3 regions of the Nocardia sp. NPDC004278 genome follow, and region 1 is predicted to be linked to each of the others. Evidence: riboswitches for the same ligand, from Rfam matches in the RefSeq annotation. Region 1 holds a riboswitch; each other region holds the start of a gene.
The links. A riboswitch is a leader RNA that binds a small molecule or an ion and turns the genes downstream of it on or off. The one in region 1 is predicted to bind glycine.
Positions count from the first base shown of each region.

Region 2: it holds a riboswitch for glycine, as region 1 does, so the genes downstream of both, gcvP (aminomethyl-transferring glycine dehydrogenase) here and ACWEO2_RS16320 (serine hydroxymethyltransferase) in region 1, are expected to answer to the same signal.
Region 3: it holds a riboswitch for glycine, as region 1 does, so the genes downstream of both, gcvP (aminomethyl-transferring glycine dehydrogenase) here and ACWEO2_RS16320 (serine hydroxymethyltransferase) in region 1, are expected to answer to the same signal.

Region 1 is NZ_JBSGEQ010000009.1:102,914-106,287, forward strand. It holds gene ACWEO2_RS16315 (L-serine ammonia-lyase) at 1-9, opposite strand, end outside; gene ACWEO2_RS16320 (serine hydroxymethyltransferase) at 6-1,295, opposite strand; glycine riboswitch at 1,331-1,425, opposite strand; glycine riboswitch at 1,426-1,518, opposite strand; gene ACWEO2_RS16325 (IclR family transcriptional regulator) at 1,670-2,455, opposite strand; gene ACWEO2_RS16330 (putative nucleotidyltransferase substrate binding domain-containing protein) at 2,469-3,374, opposite strand, start outside.
Region 2 is NZ_JBSGEQ010000025.1:32,508-35,881, reverse strand. It holds gene lpdA (dihydrolipoyl dehydrogenase) at 1-626, opposite strand, end outside; partial or broken gene ACWEO2_RS30980 (radical SAM protein) at 716-1,195, opposite strand; glycine riboswitch at 1,555-1,662, shown strand; gene gcvP (aminomethyl-transferring glycine dehydrogenase) at 1,786-3,374, shown strand, end outside.
Region 3 is NZ_JBSGEQ010000001.1:65,022-68,395, reverse strand. It holds gene gcvP (aminomethyl-transferring glycine dehydrogenase) at 1-1,520, opposite strand, end outside; glycine riboswitch at 1,693-1,793, opposite strand; gene ACWEO2_RS00300 (MerR family transcriptional regulator) at 1,927-2,526, opposite strand; gene ACWEO2_RS00295 (bifunctional nuclease family protein) at 2,714-3,187, opposite strand; gene ftsR (transcriptional regulator FtsR) at 3,349-3,374, opposite strand, start outside.

The DNA.
Region 1 (3,374 bases):
GACCGTCATGCCGTACCGCGCAGACCCGGGTACAGCGGAAACCGGCGTACCAGCGCATCGACGCGCTCGGTTGATTCGGCGATGGACTGCCCCCGCAGCAGCGCCACCGCGATGATATCGGCGACCTCGGTGAACGCCTCGATATCGAACCCGCGGGTGGCCAGCGCTGGCGTACCGATCCGCAGTCCCGAGCTGACCATCGGCGGGCGTGGATCGAACGGAACGGCATTGCGGTTCACCGTGATGCCGATGTCGTGCAGCAGATCCTCCCCCTGCTGACCGTCGAGTTCGGAATCACGCAGATCGACGAGCACCAGGTGCACATCGGTGCCGCCGCTGACGACATTGATGCCCGCCGCCCGGCAGTCCGTGGCGAGCAACCGTTCGGCGAGCAGGCGCGCACCGGCGAGAGTGCGCTCCTGACGTTCCCGAAACACCGGTTCGCTTGCCATTTTGAACGCGACGGCCTTGGCCGCGATCACATGCTCGAGCGGCCCGCCCTGCTGTCCGGGAAAGACCGCCGAACCCAGCTTCTTGGCCAATTCCTCGACCGCGAGAATGAATCCGCCACGGGGTCCGCCGAGCGTCTTGTGGGTTGTCGAGGTGACGATATGCGCGTGCGGCACCGGCGAGGGATGCAGCCCGGCCGCGACCAGACCGGCGAAGTGCGCCATATCCACCATCAAATACGCGCCGACTTCATCTGCGATGCGGCGGAATTCGGCGAAATCGAGATGGCGCGGGTACGCGGACCACCCCGCCACGATCAGCTTCGGCCGGTGCTCGTGGGCGAGCCTGCGCACCTCGTCCATATCGATGAGATGGTCCTCGGCCCGAACGTGATAGGCCGCGACGTCATAGAGCCGCCCGGAGAAGTTGATCTTCATCCCGTGCGTCAGATGACCGCCGTGATCCAGCGCCAGCCCGAGGATGCCGTCACCGGGCCGCAGCACCGCGTGCATTGCCGCCGCATTCGCCTGCGCCCCCGAATGCGGTTGCACGTTCACGTATTCGGCGCCGAAGAGCCCGCGCAGTCGCTCGATCGCCAGCGACTCGATCTGGTCGATATGCTCGCACCCGCCGTAGTAGCGACGCCCCGGATATCCTTCGGCGTACTTATTGGTCAGCACCGATCCCTGCGCCTGCATCACCGCGAGCGGCGCGTAGTTCTCCGATGCGATCATCTCCAGCCCGCGCTGCTGACGGTCGACCTCCCGGTCCACCAATTCGGCGACGAGCGGGTCGAATTCGCGCAGTGTGGCATCGAGTTCGGTTCGGATAGCGGAGTCGGCCATGAGGAGCCTTTCGTCGACGCGTGCGCGTAGGTAGCTCCTCCCGCTCTGTCCAATGGCCTGAGAGATTCACGCACCCGGTCGGTGCGTTTGCCCCGTCGGCGAGTGCGCGTGCACTGCTTTCCAGAGTTGCCTGAGCGCAGCGGTACTGGGGCCTGAGAGATTCCCGGGAGGTGTTGCTCCTTCGGCTTCCACATACGGTGTGGAGATCTCCCGCTGCACGTCGAACGGCGGATATTCGGTTTCGCAAGAAGCAAGTTGCGTAGAACGCAACACGAAGCTCTATACGCAACTCAGTATTGGGCCATCCCACCCCCATGTCAACACGGGAAGGCAACCGAGATCAGACAGATTTCGATCCCACCCGGCGGGGGAGGTCAGCGCAGGTAACCGAGGCGGCGGCTGATATCGGCGGCGCTGGCGATGGTCAGTTGGGCGACGTCGGCGAAGCGGTCCGGACTCAGGCGGTAGGCCGGACCGGAAACGCTCAGTGCCGCAACGACGGCACCGGTGCTGTCGTAGACCGGCGCGGCGACGGCGTTCAACCCGATCTCCAGTTCCTCGCGTACATCGGCCCAGCCGTTCTCGCGCACCGCGACGAGTTGTGCGGCGAGGTCGGCGACCCTGGTCAGCGTATTGGCGGTGAATGCCTCGAGTTTGGCGCCGACGCGCTTGCGCATCTCCCCCGGCTCCAGATCCGCGAGCAGTACCTTGCCGCTGGAGGTGGCGTGCGCCGGACAACTCTGACCGACCCAGGATCGCAACGCGATCGAACCCGGCCCGTGTGCCTCGGCGATATTGATGATCCGACTACCGTCCAGCACAGCGAGATTGGTCGTCTCACCGGCCTCGATCGCCAGCGCGTTGCAGGCGCTCTGACTCTGTCCGACGAGATCGACCTGGGCACTGGTGGATCCGGCGAGCCGAACGATCGAGAAACCGAGCCGATACTTGCCGCGCTCGGACAGTTGCTCGACGTATCCCCGCGATTCCAGCACGGCGATCAACCGCGAAACGGTAGATTTGTGGACGCCGAGTTCGGCGGCGATCTCCGTGACGCCCGCCTGCCCGAGCTTGGCAATGATCTCCATGACCAGCAGCGCTCGGTCGACGGACTGCACCGCGGCCGTCCGCCCGTTGTCCTCGACACCTTGTTTCGCCATGACAATCGCCATTCTAGGTGGTTGTGGCTCCCATGCTGCCGACCCGTCGTTGCACCGCCGCGATTTCGCGCAGGGCGTCGTTGAGCAGGCTCCGATTCAACGGCGAGAGTTCCGACATCATGACAATATCGCCGGGACTGTGCCCAGCCGACAACTGCTCGACCTGATGCACCATCCGCAGGCGCTGCAACATGACGAAGACCTCGGTCAGCATGGTGACATCCCGATCGGTGAGCGCACCGGCACTCGCCGCCGCCGCCAATCGCACCGGGGTGGACGCCGAGGTCACGCCCGCCGCCAGCCCACCCCAGCGCGCCAGGTTGACGATCGGCGCCAGCGCATGGTTCTTCAGATCGAAGGTGCCGCCGCGCCGGGACAGCACATCGCGCAGCGACCGTGTCCGCACCCGTCCCGATAACGCGTCCAGCAGTTGCAGCCGCAGCGCATTCGGGTGTTCGGCCCGCATCCGCCCGAACGCCGCTGGCACGGTATGCAGCGCGGCGTCGCCCCACACCACCCGCCCGTCGATGAGCAGCGACGACAGGATCAGCCCCCGATCCTGCAGCGGATCGTCGAGCCAGCCCTCGGCGGCCCGCGCCCATTCGGTGCGCGACCTGGCGAACTTCGGCTTCGCGGCGATGGCCCCATTACTGTCCGCGGGTAGCCCGCAGGCATCGAGAATCGCGTGCACGCGCGCCGCGACAGCGCGCAATTGCCCACTGGCCGAGGATAATTCGTCGGACCACGAGAGCGCGCTGTCGACATCCGATGACGGCATGGCCTCCCGGCGCGCGACGCTGCCGAGGATCAACCAGGCGAATCCGTCACCCGGTGCATCCGCGAACTCCGCCAATGCCAGCTCGAGCGCCTTGCGGACCACCGAGTCGATGACGACCGAGAGGATCCCGCTGGTCGCCGA
Region 2 (3,374 bases), on a different contig from region 1:
TCGTCCTCGTTCGGGACCAACCGCGGCAGCGCCTCGACGATCGTCACCGAGGCGCCGAAGGACGCCCAGACACTGGCGAACTCGACACCGATGACGCCGCCGCCGAGGATTACGGCCTTGGCGGGGACCTCGGGCAGGGTCAGGGCCTGGTCGCTGGTGATCACTCGGCCGCCGATGCTGATCCCGGGCAGCGACTTGGGGTGCGACCCGGTCGCGAGGATCACGTCGGTGCCGGTGATCAACTCGCCGTCGACCTCGACGCCGTTCGGTGCAACGAACCGGCCGCGGCCGTTGACCACGCGGATGCCGTACGAATCGATCAGGCCCTGCAGGCCCTTGTGTAACCGGGTGACGATGGTGTCCTTGTAGCTGAGCACCTTCTCGGCGTCGATGCCGCCGAACGACACATCGACGCCGAATTGCGAAGCGGTGCGGGCGTTGTCGGCCACCTCGGCGGCATGCAGTAACGCCTTGGTGGGAATGCACCCGCGGTGCAGGCAGGTGCCACCGAGCTCGTTCTCCTCGACGAGGATGACCGAGCGGCCGAGTTCGGCCGAGCGGATGGCGGCGGCGTACCCGCCGGAACCGCCGCCGAGAACGACCACGTCTGCGGATCGTGAGGTCATGTGAATACTCCTGGTGTGGAATGTGAAAGCTGTGTGGCTGAAGGCATTTCGTGGATCTACCGGGAATCGGCGGCGGCCATCACCTCGGGTTCTACGCCGGTGCCCGGGCTCTGCCGGCGAATCTGGCGCACCGTTTCGGCATACAGCCAGGAGCCGCCGTCCGGTAGATCGTCGCGAGCGACGCCGGTCACCGTTGCGTACCGGAGGCCCATCGCGCTGACCGACTCGGCGACCCGTCGCGGCTCGTCGAGGTCGAGGTCGGCGGGTTTGCCCGTGTCGATCTGGCAGAAGTCGCAACGCCGCGTGCACTGGTCGCCGCCGATGAGGAAGGTCGCCTCGCGGTCCTCCCAGCACTCGAAGATGTTGGGGCACCCCGCCTCCTGGCAGACGGTGTGCAGGTGCTCGCGTTCGACGAGGGCGGCGAGCGCTCGGTATTCGGGTCCGGTGTGCATCCGCACCTTCATCCACGGCGGCTTGCGTTCGACCGGAGTCCGGTCGGTGCGAACCTCGAGCCGAAGCAGTCGACGCCCGTCCGGGGCGAGGGGGGAGGGGTGGGGTGAGGCGCTGATGGGAACTCCTTCGATAGCCGGAGCCGGCGAGAGCTCGCTGGAAGGATCCGGCTGCTGTGCGGCGACGCGAAGTCGCCGGTGATGTCAGACCCGCACATTCATGGCCGAGCAGCGCTCGCAGGAAGCGGTGTCAGCAGGGGGAAGAGGAGGCAGGCCCTCGATACCTTTGCGGGACTTGGTATCTGGACGCCGAATGCTCGGTGTGTGCGGTCACAGCTGAGCGAGTTCCCGACCGAGGATGCCAAACGCTGATGCGTTTTGGCAAGGGGGATCGGCGGTCGAGTGGTCCCGAGAGGTCGGTGGCAGACAAACCTCGGGGGAGTGTGTACTGTTCTGCAAGTCACAACTGAAGACGCCGATGACGCGCAGCGGGAGAACCTCCGAGTTTCAGACTTCTGAACTCCGAGGCGCCGTAGGAGCAACTTCCTCCCCGGGAATCTCTCAGGCCCAAGTACCGCAGCGCCGAGGCAACTCTGGAGAACAGGAACGGCCGCAGGCCGGTACTTACCGAAGGTGAAGAGCAACGCCCTAGCGCGGCAATGCCCAAACTCTCAGGTTTCAGGACAGAGCGGGGAGGTGCCCCCTAGTCGATGTCCGGTGCGGTCCGGACAGAGCGAAACCGGAGTCACCTCGTGTCAGCTGAAACCCGCATTGCCCCCAATGGTGGGCCCTCTACCAGCGACTTTCCCTCGCGTCATATCGGTCCCGACGCCTCGGCAGCACAGCACATGCTCGCAGCACTCGGCTACCAGACGCTCGATGAGCTCATCGACGCCGTGGTGCCGGACCAGATCCGCAGCGAGCAGGCCATGGACCTGCCGGCGGCCCGGAGCGAGCCGCAGGTCCTGGCCGACCTGCGTGCCCTCGCCGACCGCAATCAGACCCGTATCCAGATGATCGGTCTCGGCTACCACGACACCGTCACACCTGCGGTTTTGCGGCGAAACCTGCTCGAATCGCCGGCCTGGTACACCGCCTACACGCCCTATCAGCCGGAGATCTCCCAGGGTCGGCTCGAGGCGTTGCTGACCTTCCAGACGTTGATCGAGGATCTCACCGCGCTCCCCGTGGCTGGGGCCTCCCTGCTGGACGAGGCCACCGCCGTGATGGAGGCCGTGCTGCTCATGCGGCGGGCGAACAAGTCCAAGTCCGCCGCGAACCGGGTGATCGTCGACGCGGACTGCCTGCCGCAGACCCTCGCGGTCGTCCAGGGGCGTGCCAAGTCGGTCGGCATCGAGGTGCTGATCGCGGATCTCTCCAGTGAATTGCCGGACGACGACGCATTCGGTGTGGTGTTCCAGGCGCCGGGCGCGAGCGGCGCCGTGCGCGACCTGTCACCGCTGATCGCGGCCGCGGGCGAGCGCGGGGCACTGACCACGGTGGCCGCTGACCTGCTCTCGTTGACGATCTTGACGCCGCCCGGAGAACAGGGCGCCGACATCGCGGTCGGATCCGCGCAGCGCTTCGGCGTGCCACTGTTCTTCGGCGGCCCGCACGCCGGCTACATGGCCGTGCGCACCGGGCTCGAGCGCATGCTCCCGGGCCGCCTGGTCGGGGTCTCCGTCGACGTCGACGGACAGCCCGCCTACCGGCTCGCGCTGCAGACCCGCGAACAGCACATCCGCCGCGACAAGGCGACCAGCAACATCTGCACCGCGCAGGCACTGCTCGCCAACGTGGCCGCCATGTACGCGGCCTACCACGGTCCGGAGGGTCTGCGCGTCATCGCAACCCGCGTCCACCGCCAGGCCGTGACGATTGCCGAGAGCCTGCGGGCGGCCGGCCACCAGATCGTGCACGACCGCTTCTTCGACACCGTGCAGGTCCGGGTGCCGGGTCAGGCAAGGGAGTTCGTCGCCACCGCCGATCGCTACGGCATCAACTTGCGCCTGGTGGACGACGACCACGTCGGCATCTCCTGCAACGAGTGCACCACCGACGACGTGGTGCGTCGCGTCGTGGCCGCCTTCGGCGCGATGGTGACGGCAACGCCGACCGCGGTCGCCGGGCTGCCGACCCAGCTCGAACGCACCTCGAAGTTCTTGCAGCACCCCGTGTTCCACGAGCACCGTTCGGAAACCGCGATGCTGCGGTTCCTTCGGAAGCTCTCGGACAAGGACCTCGCCCTGGACCGCACCATGATCCCGCTGGGGTCGTGCACGATGAAGCTGAACTCCGC
Region 3 (3,374 bases), on a different contig from region 1:
GTGATGGCCTCCATTTCCGCGGTCGCATTGAGCTTCATGGTGCAGGAACCGAGCGGAATCATGCTGCGGTCCAGCGCGATATCCTTATCGGAAAGCCGCCGCAGGTAGCGCAGCATCGCGGTTTCGGTGTGGTAGCTGGTGAATGCCGGGTGGGTGAGGAAGTCCGAGGTACGGGTCTCGACGGAGACCGCCGCCGCGGGCCCGTTCGCCTCGGAAGTCAGTGCGGTGCCGAAGGATTCGAGTACGGCGGCGACATGAGTCTCGGTGGTCGCCTCATCACAGGCGACACCGACGTGGTCCGCGTCGACCAGTCGCAGGTTGATACCGCTCGACTTCGCCTTCGCCACTACGGCTTCCGCGCCACTGGGCACCCGCACCAGCAGCGTATCGAAGTAATTGTCGTGCACCACGGCACCATCGAGTCCGGCCGCAATGGCCGCCGCCCGCCGATGCACGCGCCGGGCGATCTCGCGCAGTCCATCGGGTCCGTGATAGCTCGCGTACATCGCGGCCACAATCGCCAGCAGCACCTGCGCGGTACAAATATTTGAGGTCGCCTTCTCCCGGCGAATATGCTGCTCGCGGGTCTGCAGTGCGAGTCGATACGCCTGATGGCCATCGGCATCCACCGACACCCCGACGAGTCGACCCGGCAGCTGACGCGCATGCGCGGCGTGCACCGACAGATATCCGGCGTGCGGACCGCCGAACCCCATCGGCACACCGAAACGCTGTGTGGTGCCGAAACATACGTCCACACCCTGCTCCCCCGGCGGCGTGATCAGCGTCAACGCGAGCAGATCCGCGCCGACCGCGACCAACGCGCCCCGCTCGTGCGCCGCCTCGATCACCGGCCGCCAGTCCACGATCCGACCCGAAGCGCCCGGAACCTGAACCAGCACACCGAAGTACTCGCCATCGGGCAGTTCACCGCCGGACAGATCCGCCTCGACGATCTCGATTCCCAGCGGTTCGGCGCGGGTGTGCAGCACGGTCTTGGTCTGTGGGAACAGATCATCGGAGATCAGCAGGCGCGCGGAGGTGGACTTGCCAGCCCGGCGCAGCAGCGTCATCGCCTCGGCGGCGGCGGTGGCCTCGTCCAGCATGGACGCATTGGCCACCTCCATCCCGGTCAGATCCGAGACCATGGTCTGGAAGTTGAGCAGTGCCTCGAGCCGCCCCTGGCTGATCTCGGGCTGATACGGGGTATAGGCCGTGTACCAGGCGGGATTCTCCAGCAGGCTGCGTACCAGCACCGGCGGGGTCAACGTGTCGTAGTAGCCGAGCCCGATCATCGAGGTGGCGACGGTATTCGAATGCGCGAGCGCGGCCAGTTCGTCGAGCACTTCGTGCTCGGTCGCGGCGGGTGGCAGCACCTCGAGTCCGGAGCCGTCCAGAATGCTCGCGGGTAGTGCCGCGGTGGCGAGCTCGGCCAGCGAGCCGACGCCGACGACGTCCAGGATCCGGGCGAGTTCATCCCGGTCGGGTCCGATATGACGGTCGGCGAATGATCGAGTCACGACAAGCTCCCAAGGTCGGGCGGGTCGACCAACGGCGGTCGACGGATACCGGCCCTCCCCCTCTGTCGTGGAGCCTGAGAGATTCGGATGCCGCGACGCAGGTGCCGAGACCCCTTTCCCCATGGGCGGGCAACCGCCGCGTTGTGCGGAGTTGCCACTTTCCAGAGACGTCGAAGCCCGTACGGTCCCTTTTGCCTGAGAGATTGACGGGGAGGTGCTGCTCCTTCGGCGCCCGAACTCTTGTGAAGTCCGGAACTCTCCCGCACGGCGGCGACGCACCGTCAGTTTATGCCGCGCGCGCAACGAATGACGCCACCAGACCCCGGATGGGCGTGTAGCGCTCATCACTTCGGCCGGACAGACGAGTGCCCGCCGCCACAGCGACGGGCACTCGACAAATCGATCCCTAGCCGGTCTTCCGGTTCATCCGAGCCTTACGGCGGAAGGACAGCTCATCCTCCGGCCGCTCGCTCGCGCTGCCGCTCACGGCCCGCTCGGCCGGGAAGTTGGCGATGGCTCCGGTCAGTTCCCGCATGGCGCCGCTGACCGCGATTCCGAAGACGCCCTGCCCACCCTGCAGTAAATCGACTACCTCCTCGGGCGAGGTGCACTCGTACACCGAGGTCCCATCGGAGAACAACGTAATGCCCGCCAGATCCTGCACGCCGCGACTGCGCAGATGGTCGACGGCGATGCGAATGTTCTGCAACGAGATGCCCGCGTCCAATAGTCGCTTCACGATCTTCAAGACGAGAATGTCCTTGAACGAATACAGGCGCTGGCTGCCCGAACCCGCAGCCCCACGGATGGACGGAACGACCAATCCGGTGCGCGCCCAGTAATCGAGCTGCCGGTAGGTGATCCCGGCCACCTGGCACGCGCTCGGTACGCGGTAGCCCACCAAATCGTCGGGCACCGAATCATCCGGGAACAGGCCTGGCTGTACCACATCCTGCGATTGCTCTGCCACTGACCACTCCCTTGCTTCGCCGACGCCTAGCCTCATCGATGACCCGGCTCCGTCACGACCAACGACCGGCCGTAACGGACGTGGCCCAACTATCGAGATTACTCCCTGTGATTCTCCCGGGAGCGGCATCGTCGGACCAAACGCGACGCGCGGTAGGAGTCTCGACCTCTACTTCACCTCTAGAAGAAAGAGCTCGACCAACCGACCGCCCTGGCGCAGCGGCTCAGCTGTCGGTGGCCTTGAAGTCGTCCGGCGAAACGGATTCGAGGAACTCCTTGAACTTCTCCACCTCGTCCTCGCGCTCGTCCGGCATGACCAGCCCGGCCTCTTCGAGCACCGGCTCCTCGGCATAGATAGGACAACCCACCCGCAAGGCGATCGCTACCGAATCCGACGGCCGGGCCGAGATCCGCAGATCGTTGTCGAAGACCAGATCCGCGTAGAAGGTGCCCTCCTGCAGATCAACGATCCGCACTTCCTTGAGAGTGTGCCCGAGGTCGGCGATCAGGATCTTGATCAGATCGTGGGTCAGTGGACGGATCGGGGTCACCCCCTCTTGTTCGAGCACGATCGCGGTCGCCTCGGCCTGCCCGATCCAGATCGGCAGATACCGGTCTCCGGAAACCTCGCGGAGCAACAGCACGGGCTGGTTCTGTGGCTGCTCGACACGAATGCCGATAACGCGCATCTCACTCATCGCACTGCCTCCCAATGACTCGCCGGCCGCCCGGCATGACCGCTGCAGGGCTCGCCGTACTCACGAGTCTAAGCGAACCGCGAGGCGTCAAGCATTCCGTGTGCACAGCCGAAATCGGCGTGTTGCCCGTCTGGAACGCAAAGTGAAACCCGCCGGAAGCCTCAGCTGCCGAGCGAAGACCGCACCG